One region of the Phocaeicola dorei genome, then DNA from elsewhere that is predicted to be linked to it. Evidence: riboswitches for the same ligand, from Rfam matches in the RefSeq annotation. Region 1 holds a riboswitch; each other region holds the start of a gene.
What was found. A riboswitch is a leader RNA that binds a small molecule or an ion and turns the genes downstream of it on or off. The one in region 1 is predicted to bind cobalamin.
Positions count from the first base shown of each region.

Region 2: linked by a shared signal. The riboswitch ahead of GKD17_RS10730 (ribonucleoside-diphosphate reductase subunit alpha) and the one ahead of GKD17_RS03990 (TonB-dependent receptor plug domain-containing protein) in region 1 are both predicted to bind cobalamin.
Region 3: linked by a shared signal. The riboswitch ahead of GKD17_RS10790 (TonB-dependent receptor) and the one ahead of GKD17_RS03990 (TonB-dependent receptor plug domain-containing protein) in region 1 are both predicted to bind cobalamin.
Region 4: linked by a shared signal. The riboswitch ahead of GKD17_RS10785 (TonB-dependent receptor plug domain-containing protein) and the one ahead of GKD17_RS03990 (TonB-dependent receptor plug domain-containing protein) in region 1 are both predicted to bind cobalamin.

Region 1 covers NZ_CP046176.1:1,035,202-1,038,557, reverse strand. Annotated here, with positions in the region: gene GKD17_RS04005 (hypothetical protein) at 1-193, opposite strand, end outside; gene GKD17_RS04000 (DUF2089 family protein) at 193-474, opposite strand; gene GKD17_RS03995 (alpha/beta hydrolase) at 476-1,447, opposite strand; cobalamin riboswitch at 1,711-1,938, shown strand; gene GKD17_RS03990 (TonB-dependent receptor plug domain-containing protein) at 2,004-3,356, shown strand, end outside.
Region 2 covers NZ_CP046176.1:2,566,248-2,569,603, forward strand. Annotated here, with positions in the region: gene GKD17_RS10730 (ribonucleoside-diphosphate reductase subunit alpha) at 1-1,780, opposite strand, end outside; cobalamin riboswitch at 1,843-2,056, opposite strand; gene GKD17_RS10735 (hypothetical protein) at 2,183-2,392, opposite strand; gene GKD17_RS10740 (cyclase family protein) at 2,419-2,976, opposite strand; gene GKD17_RS10745 (putative transporter) at 2,996-3,356, opposite strand, start outside.
Region 3 covers NZ_CP046176.1:2,582,590-2,585,945, forward strand. Annotated here, with positions in the region: gene GKD17_RS10790 (TonB-dependent receptor) at 1-1,417, opposite strand, end outside; cobalamin riboswitch at 1,471-1,677, opposite strand; gene GKD17_RS10795 (putative transporter) at 1,829-3,356, opposite strand, start outside.
Region 4 covers NZ_CP046176.1:2,578,968-2,582,323, forward strand. Annotated here, with positions in the region: gene GKD17_RS10780 (sirohydrochlorin cobaltochelatase) at 1-395, opposite strand, end outside; gene GKD17_RS10785 (TonB-dependent receptor plug domain-containing protein) at 429-2,489, opposite strand; cobalamin riboswitch at 2,622-2,820, opposite strand; gene GKD17_RS10790 (TonB-dependent receptor) at 2,862-3,356, opposite strand, start outside.

The sequences.
Region 1 (3,356 bases):
ATTTTATCCATAAAAATGATTTATCAACATATGGCACAACAGCCACACAATCAGATGCTCTGCCGCATAACACCACCAGGCAGGATTGGGACCGGACCGAAATGAGGCCCCCCAACGCTCCCCATACCAATGCCCACATACCGGCAATCTGTATAAACTGATTCACCGCTTTGCCTATCATTTTATTTCCCATTACTCATCCATTTTAGAAAGTCTATCAATTAAATCGTCCAAGATATTTCTCACCGTAGGGTAACTGACCCCCATACTTTTCGCCATGCCCTTCAAACTTCCGCTCGATTTGACAAACGCAAGAATAAACTGCTGCTCTTTATCTGAAAGCCGTGCCAGCACAGGCAGTTCAAAATCTCCGCACACTTCCGTGCGGCATTCTCCACAGAAAAGCCTACCCACCCTCAACGGTGCATTACACGCAGGGCATTGCAACGGCAAACGTTTCTTTATTTCTCCCATATCATTTCAGTTTTTTCACAAATGTACTGACAGAAGCTATCAAAGCATTGTTCACCGGCAGAGAAGGATTCCCATAAGTAAGCATCTGCTGCTGTACGGCCTTTGACTCACAATCTTTCAGCACATGGTTCATCTTATCAATCAAAAGCAGCTCGGCAGCCGGGCAACCCTTTTTCAGAAATTCGGCATCCTCCACCGATACCTGAATATCATTTTTACCCTGAACAATGAGAACCGGCACTTTGACGGAAGCAATCACCGTCCGGGGATTATACTTGAACCAGGAAATCAAATAAGGCTGGACAGAAGCCCGATACAATGATTGCAGATAAGCCGGCACGTCACTCACTTCCTTGCCGTTTTTCAAAGACCCGTTAATGGATGCCACCTCTTTCCGCACCGCTTCCGGATTCTGTTGAGCGGTCACTTGCGCCTCTATAATCTCGTAGGCAGGACGACCCGCACCGGCAATCGAGATATAGCCTTTCACCTTCGGCCGGTTCTGACAGGCCAACATTCCAATCAGCGCCCCTTCGCTATGTCCTGCCACCGTGATCGTCGTAAAACGTTTCTCTTTCGACAGGTAATCAATCCAGCCAGTTACATCGTTCACATAATCTTCAAAACGAAGTTTCGCTTCCTCCTTACCAGCCGACGCACTGGTTCCTATCCCCCGCTTGTCAAAGCGCAAGGAAGCGATGCCGTTTGCCGCCAAGCCTTCTGCCAGGAACTTCAACGAATTATTCCTCAAATTGCCAATGGCTGAATTACCATCCATATCCGTAGGTCCGGATCCGGCTATAATAAGCACCACCGGACAGGTTTTCACCCCACCGGGCAAAAGCAGTTTTCCTTTGATTTGTCCTTCCTTGGTGTTCAACACCACATTTTCTTCCAAAGGAAGCACCTGTGCCCGACAACAAAGACCGCACAGGAAAAATAAACCGGCTAAAATAAAATTCAAATGTTTCATCTATTACGTATTTTAAGATTATTCATTTAACAAATATAGTGATTATATTGAATAAAGCGAATCAATATTTGAATGTTGTTAAGCATCAGTTTTATTTTATTCAATACTATTTCATTTTATCTTCAACATGGATAGAATCAACTAGTTTTGCCACTAAAAAAGAACCGTTACACACGCCTACTTTTGCTGGGAAAGAAATAAATCTGCAACTAATTTCAAAAAAGGATTTTTTATCATTTCCCTTTTCTTATTCATCCAAACAAACTATCTTTGCCACGTTTTGTTCCGCGTACCTCCGACTGATGCGAGGAAGCGGATGAAAAGGGAATCAGGTGCAAGTCCTGAACAGTCCCGCTGCTGTAAGCTCCATCTACCCCTATAAGGGGATAGGTTTATTTATCCACTCACGCCACTGCCTGTATATATAATTAAGGTGGGAAGGCAAGTAAACAGGAGTAAGTCAGAAGACCTGCAAAACGTAAAGTCATCGACCGTCGCTTTCGAGGAAAGAGCAGCGGTAAGAATGCGGTATTTATTCATTAATATGTTTTTTTAAATGAAAGGAAATAACCAGGCTTATAAGCTATGGCTTTGTCTGCTTTGCAGCTTTATCCTATTGCCGCTTGAAATACAGGCACAGGAGAAAGGAGATTCCATTACCGGGAAAGTGCATAAAATAGACGAAGTTACGGTTACGGCTGAACGTACCAAGCAACAGGTTAAAAGTAGCAGTCCCTTCCAACAACTCGACAAGAAGCAATTGCAACAACAAGGCATTACGGATATTGCTGATGCTTTACGTCGCTTCTCAGGAGTCAACATAAAGGATTATGGGGGTGCAGGAGGAATGAAAACTATCTCCGTTCGGAGTTTAGGAGCCAAACATACAGCCGTAGTTTATGACGGGGTTACACTCAGTGATTGTCAAAGCGGACAAATAGACTTGTCTCGTTTCTCTATTGACAATATCCAGCAAATTTCACTGACCATTGGGGACAATGAAGATATTTTTGTACCGGCACGTACAGTTGCTTCTGCTGCCGCCTTAAAATTACAAAGCATATCCCCGGATTTTTCAAACAAAAAAAATCACTTGACGGGACAGATAAAGACAGGTTCTTTCGGGATGATTAATCCCCTTATCCGCTACGAACAAAAGTTTAACGAAAAGATTTCAGCATCTACCACTGGTGAATTTATGAGGGCAGATAACCTATATCCTTTCACTTTAGTCAACGGAGATTATGTTTCCAAAGAAAAACGCTATAACAACAACATTCAAACCTACAGAGGAGAACTGAATCTTTACATCAGCCCTAATAACAGAAGCACACTGAACGGAAAGATTTATTATTACGATACAAATCAGCAATTACCCGGTGCAGTCATTCTTTACAACGCGAAAAGCCGTGAGAAGTTACGCGAACGAAATTTCTTTTCACAAGTACATTACCGTACTTATTGGGAAAATAATCTTTCTTTGTTAATCAATGGGAAATTTAACTGGAGCCAATCTCATTACCACGATGAAGGAGGAAAATACCCCGGAGGAGAATTAAACGACCGTTATTTCCAACGAGAATACTATACATCAGGAGCATTACTATATACTCCGACTAGTCACTGGAGCATGGTTTATGCGGCAGATTACATATATAATAACCTAAATGCCAATACTCCTAACAATACAAGCCCTTACCGGCATTCTATATTACAAACAGCAACTCTCCGATATCAAACTGATAACATAACAGCTGTTGCCATACTACTCGGATCGATATATCTTAATGGTGCAAAAGAAGGAAACGGAGCTGAGAACCGGCGAAAATTATCCCCTTCCTTCTCTTTTTCATGGAAACCTTGTACAGACGGACAGCTATACCTTCGGGCTTCCTATAAAGACATATTC
Region 2 (3,356 bases), 1.5 Mb from region 1:
CTACAGTTGCCACCTTTTCTTTCATTTGTTTTTCATCTTCCAAGGGCAAATGTCCTAATGAAAGGCTGGCAAGATTACATACCACAAAGTCTCCGGGCCGGATAGTTTTGACTACCACTGTATCACCATCTTCCGTACATATCTCTGTAGAGACTGTTTCAATGGAGGACATGTTTTGTGCTATTTCCGTGCAAAGATTGGAGCAATAAATGATCCCCCGGTGTGCATTGGGATTGGCACGGTTCACGGTGTCACGATTGAATGTAAAGGGAGTACCTGTTTCTACAGCCGAACGTAGTACCAGTCTGACGATATCTTTGATGCTCATACAGCGCTTGGAGAGTCGGGAGTCATTTACGCAATCCATGTATTTCTGTTCCCATTCCTTTCCGTAGTAGTCTTCCAGACAGTATCCTTTGACGGTCATTATTTCATTGGGACAGAATAAATACCATTGCTGGTTTAAATCCTGTTTCGCCATACGCCAGAATAAGTCCGGATAGCATACGGCAGGGAAGATGTCGTGCGCTTTCATCCGGTCATCTCCATTATTAGTCCGGAGTTGCAGAAACTCAGGCAAGTCTTTGTGCCATACATCCAGATAGACGGCTACGGCTCCCTGACGCATACCTAACTGGTCAACGGCTACAGCAGTGTCATTCACCAGTTTCATCCATCGGATTACACCTCCGGCCACACCTTTGAATCCGCGTATGTTTCCACCTGCGGCACGAATTTTGCCAAAATACATTCCCATTCCTCCTCCAAATTTGCTTACCATCGCAAAATTGTCTAAACTGCGGTAAATGCCTTCCAGACTATCGGGCACTGTATCAATGAAGCAACTGGATAACTGGTGATAAGGTTTTCGGGCATTTGCCAGGGTAGGAGTGGCCATTGTGACTTCCAAACGACTTAATATATCATAGAACTTTTTTACCCATTGCAGTCTGTCCTGTTTTTCGGGCATAGCGAGATGAAGGGCAATCCCTAAATACATTTCCTGCACAGATTCTATAGGCTCGTGTGAACGGGTACGGATCAGATAACGCTTGGCAAGCAGATCCAGTCCTGAATAATTGAAAAGCTTGTCACGTTCAGGACACATGAAGCCAGCTGCCGTTTCTATCTCTTGTGGAGTATAGGAGGCTAAGATATAATTACCATACAAACCCTCATCGGTGAGGTAACGTAATTTATCATAAAATGAAAAGATGCCGGCAGCTTCCGCCTGTTCGGCCAGTTTTTTTGTTAATCGGAAATTCAGCAGACGCGCCGCAATGAATTCCCAATCGGGAGTTTCTTGTGTCGTCAGTTCTACAGCCGCTTTGACAAGTGCCGCCAACCGTTCCCCGGGTGTCATATCCGGTTTACAGAAACTTGTGAATTTCTCTGCGAGAAGGGTTAGACTATATTCCTTCCCGGAGAAGTCTTTTTGTATCTCTTTTAGTATATTTGATATAGTATCATCACCGGTTCCTGTAATGATTTGGCTAAGAGCTTTTCTTCTTTCTGTGCGTTGCCAACGGTAAAGTATATAGTTTTTGGCTTCTGCATAAAAGCCATGTTCCATCAAACTACGTTCCACTTCGTCCTGAATGCGTTCTACACTACGATTTGCTTCGTTTTGATGCAGAAATAGTTCCACTTCGTCTACTATGGTGTAGACAGCTTCATCTGTTATTTCTTTTTGGGTACTGGCAAAGCTTTTCCGTATGGCAACGGCTATTTTTTCTCTGTCGTAGGATTCTGTTGCCCCATTCCTTTTAATTATTTGCATGAGATGCTGTTGGTATGAATTATTGTATCTTTTCGTACCGCTTCCCTAACCCCACGAGTAGAAACGGCCTTTGATGAATGGCAGGTCTTCTGACTGGCTCCTCATTTCCGATGCCTTCCCGCGTTCTCGTTATGTGGAGTCAGGCAGTGGCAATAGGTACATATCGGAAATTTTATCGGAGTTTCACAGCAGCGGGACTGTCCGGGATTTACACCCGATTCCCTTTTAATCCGGATAGAGGGCATCTATTCGGAACCGATTCGGGAACAAAGATAATGGAAATTGGAATTATTACAGCATTGAGTTAGTTTAAAAATCAGAAATGATTTATAAAAGTTGGATGGTATTAAACATTTTGGACAAGTTCTACTACCATGCTTCCAAGCAGCACAGCTACTATTGTTATGAGTAACCAATTGATATACTTGCTTTTCGATCTCGTTTTTTCTTTTTCTGAATGACACTGATTTTTACCATATAACCGAATGATTCCCCAATGCGATTGGCACTGCGTATCACTCGTGAAGTATGTACACCACATCCCATCGTGTGAGCGGAATATTCAGAAATAAATCCACTGACATCTATCAAAATTTCGGCTGTCTTATCCATTTAAATGAAGTTATGTTTTTCTTTTTTTAGAATCCATAGACACGACATGGCTTTCCAGTGGAAGGCATTTCCTTGTCAATTTCAATCTTTAATTTTTTTATATTCAATATTTCTTCTCCTTCAAGCATCAGGCACATAATAAGAAAACAACCGTTTTTCTCACATTCCATATCGAATAACCGGTGTTGTGAAAACATGCCTAACCCATGTGAGTCAATAAGAATAAACTTTGGATGGTTATAAAGTAATGCAGCCAGAGAGTCCCAATTAAGCTTCATGTCAAACATAAAGAAGTCTTTGGTTGCATAGTCGTTGGTTGCCATATTGCCGGTATATAAAACCAATGCTTTACCTTCTATGTCCAAGTTATTAAAGTATTCGTCGGCTGGTAGTCCGTTCCGACAATCTACCACGACGGCATCTGTTACATATTCTTTATAGCGGGGAGCTTCCATATAGCAATCCATGTGGGTGCCGATGTGTCCGAGGCGTTCCGTTTCTTTGGCATCAAGTTCGAACTGTGCCAAATCTTCATCACTTAACTGTAAATGTAGTTCTTTGGTAATCGTTTCTTGTTGGTACATATTTAAAGAATTTTAAAGTTTAACCTAATGAGAGTATCAATAATTGAGCCGTAAGTACGCGTAGGAACATAGCAAGCGGATATACGGTGGCATATCCCACGGCCGGAGCGTCACATGAAGTCAGATCATTGGAATAGGCGAGGGCAGGCGGATTAGTATTTGCTCCTGATAATACACCAATAAGGGTATAATAGTTTAATTTACAGGCATAACGCCCAATGAGCCCCGTTATGATTAATGGTACGGTCGTAATAATAGCTCCATACATAATCCAAATATATCCACCTTCATTTACAATTGTCTCTATAAAATCTTTCCCGGCTCCCAACCCTACACAAGCTAGGAATAAGGAAATCCCGATTTCTCTTATCATCAAGTTA
Region 3 (3,356 bases), 1.5 Mb from region 1:
TGGGAGTGGCATGATTTTTGAAATTTTCATGATAAATGTAACGTACACCGATCAAAGCCTGTAGATTTCTCAGTAACTTTATTTCATCTTGTGCAAACAAGGCCAGTGTATAAGCATCTTCTTTAGCTATATTGTCTGTTTGACTTTTCAAGACATCAACGATATATTCTGTGCCGACTGAAAGTTTGTGCCGGCCACCTAATTTAAAGATACCTTTTATGCTAAGATTGTGATTGCGGGTCCGTTTGCGCACTTGCTCTTCACCTGCTTTTCCATTATAAGTTTTATTGTCTTTAAAAAAACAATAAGAGGAAGAAAAATGATCGGCGTAATAGTCTGCGGTAATATAATTCCCTTTACTTATCATGTATTGGGTACCAATACCATAATTAAAGGTTTCATGCAATATGTTGTAGTCGTATGCTTCATAAGGGCGGCGTGTCTTGTTGTCATAATATCCGCCGCGGGCATAAAAGGAGAGTTTGTCGGTAGCATCAAAAGTGAATTTTTGATTGACAGTATTTGCATAGAATCCTGTAGAAGCTACTTTCCCGGTTTCTTCCAGTTCATGAGTTTTGGAGTTCTCTTCGTATGGATTCAGTTGCCATCCCTCGGCCTGCTGACGGCGGTAAGAGGTGTAGGAGCCGAACTTGCCGGTATTGACATCTGCGTTTACGGACTGGGTAAAACGTCCTTTACTGGCATAACGGGTATCGCTGGAAACATTGATAGCATTTTTTGCATCATCAGTAATAATGTTGATTACTCCTCCGATAGCATTTGTTCCGTAAAGAGCGGAAGAGGCACCGTTCAATATTTCAATACGTTTGATTTTGGCAACATTGATTCGGGCGTAAGTATCATCTCCATACAGGCGTTTGCCATTTTCCAGAAAAATGAAATAATCATCAGGCAATCCATTAAGACTCAATGTTGTACCCATACCGTTGGTCATACTTGAGAAAGATGGGGTCAACTTTTGTAAGGCCTCGTCCAGCGATGTTACACTGGCATTACTTAAATCCTTTGCGGTGATAACGGAAACAGGCACGGGACTATCCGTCATGCGGTGGTGTGTTCCTGTTCCGGTTACTACTACCTGGCCTATATTGGTAAAACTGTCTTGTAGCTTGATAAGAAGATTTTTTTCACCCCCTTTTGTGGTGACAGATTTGGGTGTGTAACTGACATGCGTGATTCTTAATACATGTTTTCCATCAGGAAGATTGTTGATATTAAACTCGCCTTTACCATTTGTGGTGCATCCTGAAAGGCTTTGGTCAATACGAATATTAGCCCCCACTACAGGTTCGTTGGTATCGGCACTCACAATCTTTCCACTGATACTGACTTGTGCCAGTACGTCAATAGCCAGACAGCTTAAAGTAATTGCTGTCAATAATAATTTTACTTTCATCGAAAGAATTTAAGAATTAATAATTGGCTTTCCTGACCCCGGGAGAGCGTGATTATCTATGTTTTGATTTGGCAGGTTTCCTGGCTTCACCCTGAAAAGCGCCTTCCCATTTCTTCATTTTCGAAACAGTGGCATAGCGAGAGTTGCTTTTCATCAAATGGGTTTCACAGTAGCGGGCACTGCTTCGGATTCCACAACCGAATTCCCTTTTATACAGATAGAGAAAAAATATCTGTATCACCAAACCGGGCGCAAAGGTAGACAATTATTTTATATATGTTTTAAGATTAGTGAAAAAATGACTGCTTAAAACGGAGAGAATATTGAAAAGAGGAGGGGATTTTGAACCGTAGAAGTGAATTTGATTCACTCCTACGGCAATATGAATTTGCAATAATTCGGATAGTGATTTCAGGCAAGCGCCAATATTAATATTTGTGCTGTAAGCACACGTAAAAACATGGTGAGCGGATAAACTGTGGCATAACCTACTGCCGGAGCGTCACAAGAGGTCAAATCATTGGAGTAGGCTAATGCGGGCGGATTGGTGGTGGCTCCGGACAATACTCCGATCAAGGTGTAATAGTTCAGTTTATAAACATATCGTCCTATTATTCCTACAATCAGTAAAGGCAGCAGCGTAATAATGGCGCCGTATGCTATCCATACATATCCGCCTTCGTTAATAATTGTTTCGATGAATCCTTTACCGGCTCCTAATCCTACGCAAGCAAGGAAAAGTGAGATACCGATTTCACGTACCATCAAATTGGCACTTATGGTGGTATAGGTTATCAATTTATAATGTGGTCCGAAACGGCTTATCAGGATGGACACAATAAGGGGGCCTCCTGCCAGTCCCAGTTTTACCGGTTGAGGGATACCGGGGAATAAAAAAGGAGTGCTTCCTAAAATACACCCTAATGCGATGCCTAAGAAAATAGGAATCAGGTTGGGATGATTCAAACGTTTCATGGAATTACCTAGAATCTTTTCGGCATGGGCTACAGCCAGTTCGCTACCCACAATCTTTACCCGGTCACCCATTTGCAATTGCAGGTTGGGAGTGGCCACAAGGTCTACACCCGAACGGTTTACACGGGTAATGCTTGCTCCGAAGTTATTCCTGATTTTTAGTTGAGCCAATGTCTTGCCATTCAATTCAGGCTTGGTGATCAGAATTTTTCTGGAAATAAGTTGTTTGTTCTGGAAATCCCATTCCACATTCACTTGTTTTCCAAAAAATACAGTGATAGCTTCTACATCTATCGGATTGGCGATAACAAGGATTTCATCGTGCATGTGAAATACTGTAGTGGAGTTCACTAGTTCTGTTTGTTTGTCTCCGTCACAATGCCGTATGCGTGAAATCACAAAATCACGATTCACCAATGGCTTGATTTCTTTTATTGTTTTACCTTCTACGGCTTCATTGCGTATTTCTAGTGAGATAGGGCGTACGGTCAGTTCTTGTAGATGTCCCAATCCCCGTTCCGCATCGGCTTCTTCGGTTTTTGTGTTGATGCGCAGGATATATTTCAATGCCAGCAGGGAGAGAATACATCCTACTACACCCAGTGGATAGGCTACGGCATATCCCAGTGCTATTTCGGGAGCGTCTATACCATTCAGATCACTGTTTGCTTGCTGTGCGGCACCTAGTCCCGGGGTATTTGTTACAGCACCCGAAAGAATTCCTACCATTGTGGTAATGGGGACACCTGTTATGAAATGGAGTATAATGGTGATGGTCACACCTAAAAATACAACCATCATGGCAAGCAGGTTTAGTGTGAATCCTCCTTTTTTGAATGCTGAGAAGAAACCGGGACCCACTTGTAGTCCGACTGAGTAGACAAATAATATCAGACCGAACTCTTTTAAGAAATGCAACAGATGTTCGTCCAGGTTCAGATTGAAATGACCGAATACAATTCCT
Region 4 (3,356 bases), 1.5 Mb from region 1:
CCTGGAATTACATGCAATGATTGTACAGCCACACGTTTGTATCCTGCATCGCCTATTGCTTTCAACCATTGGTCCAATTCATAACGTGCTATGCCGGTAGATGCTTCTACACGTCCGATACATGTACGTGAAGTAAATGACATATAAATATCCGTATTGGGGAATTTAGCTTTAAAATCCTCAATCACATCATCATAAACAGAAAGGGACTCATTATAGGTACTGCCAAAAGTACAGAGCAAAATGGCTGTGTCGTGTTGCTTGGTTCTGGTTACTACATCCACAGCAGGATTAACAGTACTTTCTTCATCATCATTGTCACTACAGGAACTGAATCCTGTGCAAGTTGCGGCAGCAACAAAAGCCGCCATCAGATAATACTTGAATTGTTTCATACGAATAAAAATTAATTTATAAATTGTTGGTTATTAATTGTTTTTGAATTTAATGAGGGCGGAGACATAAAAAGTTCTTCCGGGAGTTGATGTGGCACGATTCCGTCCGAAAGGAGTACGGTCTACATAGTCAAATACATTATCTACCCCGGCATTCATCGTTAATGACCACCGTTTCATTTTTAATAATGAGTGGGCTGTGTTGATACGCCAAGTTTGGAATCCGTCGGCATTATTATCATTTATATAACGGCGTGTAGACTGATATCTGCCATAGATGCCGATACCCAAACGATACAGTTTCCATGAATGTTGCCATAAGACATTTAAATTTGCATTATGGCTGGAAGTAGCATCAATAGGAAGATATTTCATATAATCTATACCTTTGTTAGGATATTGCGCTTTTGGATCAGCATAACTATATCCGCCGGCAAGGCTGAGAGATTTTGCAGGACGATAGTTGAAGGTGAAATCCATACCATAAATACGTGCCTTTGTCAGATTCTTATATTGTTTGCTCTTTTCTACTTCAAGAAACTTTTCATCGGGAGTTACGGAAATTTCAACCAACTCAATCATGTTGTGAAGATAATTCATGTATCCGGTTAAACTGGCTTGGAATTTTTGCCCTACGTACTCGATACCGATTGAAGCATATTGTGAGGTTTGTGCTTTTAGATTTGTGTTGCCATGATATGCAGTCAAGGCACCGCCTCCGATAACGCCGGTATAATTATAATAAAGTTCTTTAATAGTGGGTGCTTTGTAGCCTAAAGCATAAGAAGCACGCAAATTAATATGTTCTCCGGGTTTATAAAGTCCTGATATTTTCGGACTGAAATTCAATCCTGTTTCCTTGTGTTGTGTTCCTCGTACCCCGGCAGTCAGAACCAGATTTTCTCTGGCTGTCCATTCCTCCTGTATATAAGCTGCCAACGTATAAACGGAAGCGCGGTCACCGTCAATGTGATGAGGTGATTCCAAATGATTGTACTGATATTCGATTCCTGCATTTAAAATATGGTCCTCTCCAAGATAAAATACACTTTTTACCTGGCCTAATATTTGTTTCTGAATACTTTGTTTGATACGTTGACCGGCAAAGTAGGTGATACGTTCATGGCGGTCATTGTCTAGAAAATAATCAGTATGCTCGTTTAGCTTATAGTCATAGAAGTAACCGTATCTGCCATACGAGAGGTCTGCAGTCAGATAATTCCGTTTTCCTAATTTATATTTACTTCCTACTGCAAATGTATAGTTGCGATAATAAAAATCGTTGGCTTGATATTTCCAAGGACCGTGTGTACGCATTACCCAACGCTCATAATAAGTGCCTTCTGCAGTGAGGTCTAGTTTGCGATTGACTTGCCATTCAATGTTCTCGGACAGGGTATAGTTTGAAGAACGGTTTACGGTCAACATAGTAGAGCCGGATTTCAATTGATTCTGATCCCACTGCAGGTCTGTATTCCGCCAGCCATCGGTATGCCGGAAGTTGATTCCGGTTACAGATTTTATCTTTCCATAATTAAAGCCGAAACTGGTACTTTGACGTATATCACCATATTCACCTATGCGGGATGTATTGGTGAGCTCCATTTTTTCACGGTTACGTTTGGTTATGATATTGATAACTCCGGCTATTGCGTCACTGCCATAAAGTGAAGAAGCGGCCCCTTTTACAATCTCTATGCGTTCTATATTAGCTGGATTTAATTGATTCAAGTCGTTTTGCCCTCCTACATCGCCATTCATTCTTTTTCCATTTATCATGATCAGGATATAGTCATTGTTCAATCCGTTTAGTTGGATATGGCTCCCCATATCACCATCATGAAAGGTCAATGAAGGACTAAGACCACTGAGCAAATCGTCTATACTGCGTGCCTGATATTGTTCCAAAGCTTTGCTGGTTATTACTTCAGTCTGTACGGGAGCATCTTTCAGATAATGTTCAGTACCTGTACCCGTGATGACCACTTCATTCAGTAATACGGACAATTCTTTATCGTCTTTATCTTTGAGAATACTTTGGGCACTTGCAATTTGTGTACCTAATAGTAGAATAGCAGGAAGTAAATACCTCATATTGTGTTTTATTTAATTTGCAAAATAAAACATCAAGTTTCCCTCTGATAAAGAGGAATGCCACAAAGGAATAGACGTTGGAAAACGCTTGTTCGAATGGACACATACTTCTAATCCTGGAAGCTTGGTGTTTATTGTTCAACAGACTTAGCAGGTATTCTGGCTTTCCTCTGATTGGAAACCTTCCCATTTCTTCAAATGAAACAGTGGTTTTGGACTATCCAATCAACATAATGAGGATTTACAGCTGCAGGTACAGCCCCGGATTTACACCGGATTCCCTTGCATCGGGCTATGTGATAGCCCGATTACTAATTCTGTTGCAAAGATATAGGTTTATTTTATATTATCTTCGATAAGTCTTTGATTTTTTTAGCTTTTAAATTTTAAAGACAAACTGATATAGAATGAACGTCCGGGGGTAAGAGTTGCATAATTGCTGTTATAAGGACGATCATCCGTATAATCGAACAGGTTTTCTATGCCACATCCGGGTTCTATGATTACAGATTTTAAGTTGAAAGAATGGCGTGTGTTTAAATCCCACAATTGATAGTCGGGAGCATAGCCATAACTTTTAGAGAAACGTTTGCTGTTGATACGACCGTTCAAATTTATGTTCAACCGATATATCTTCCATGAATGCGCCCATTGGGCATTGATATTGTATGCGTTTTTAATACTTTTGTCGATGGGTTGTTCCAATTCCACGTCTTGGGTATTAAGATGAGTATATCCTCCGCTTAAATTGAACCCGGCACCTAGGTATGCATTGGCGGATACATTGATTCCGTATACTTTAGCCTCCGCTATATTATCACGTTGACGAACTTCCTTATGACCATATTGCTCCATAGCTTTATCTCC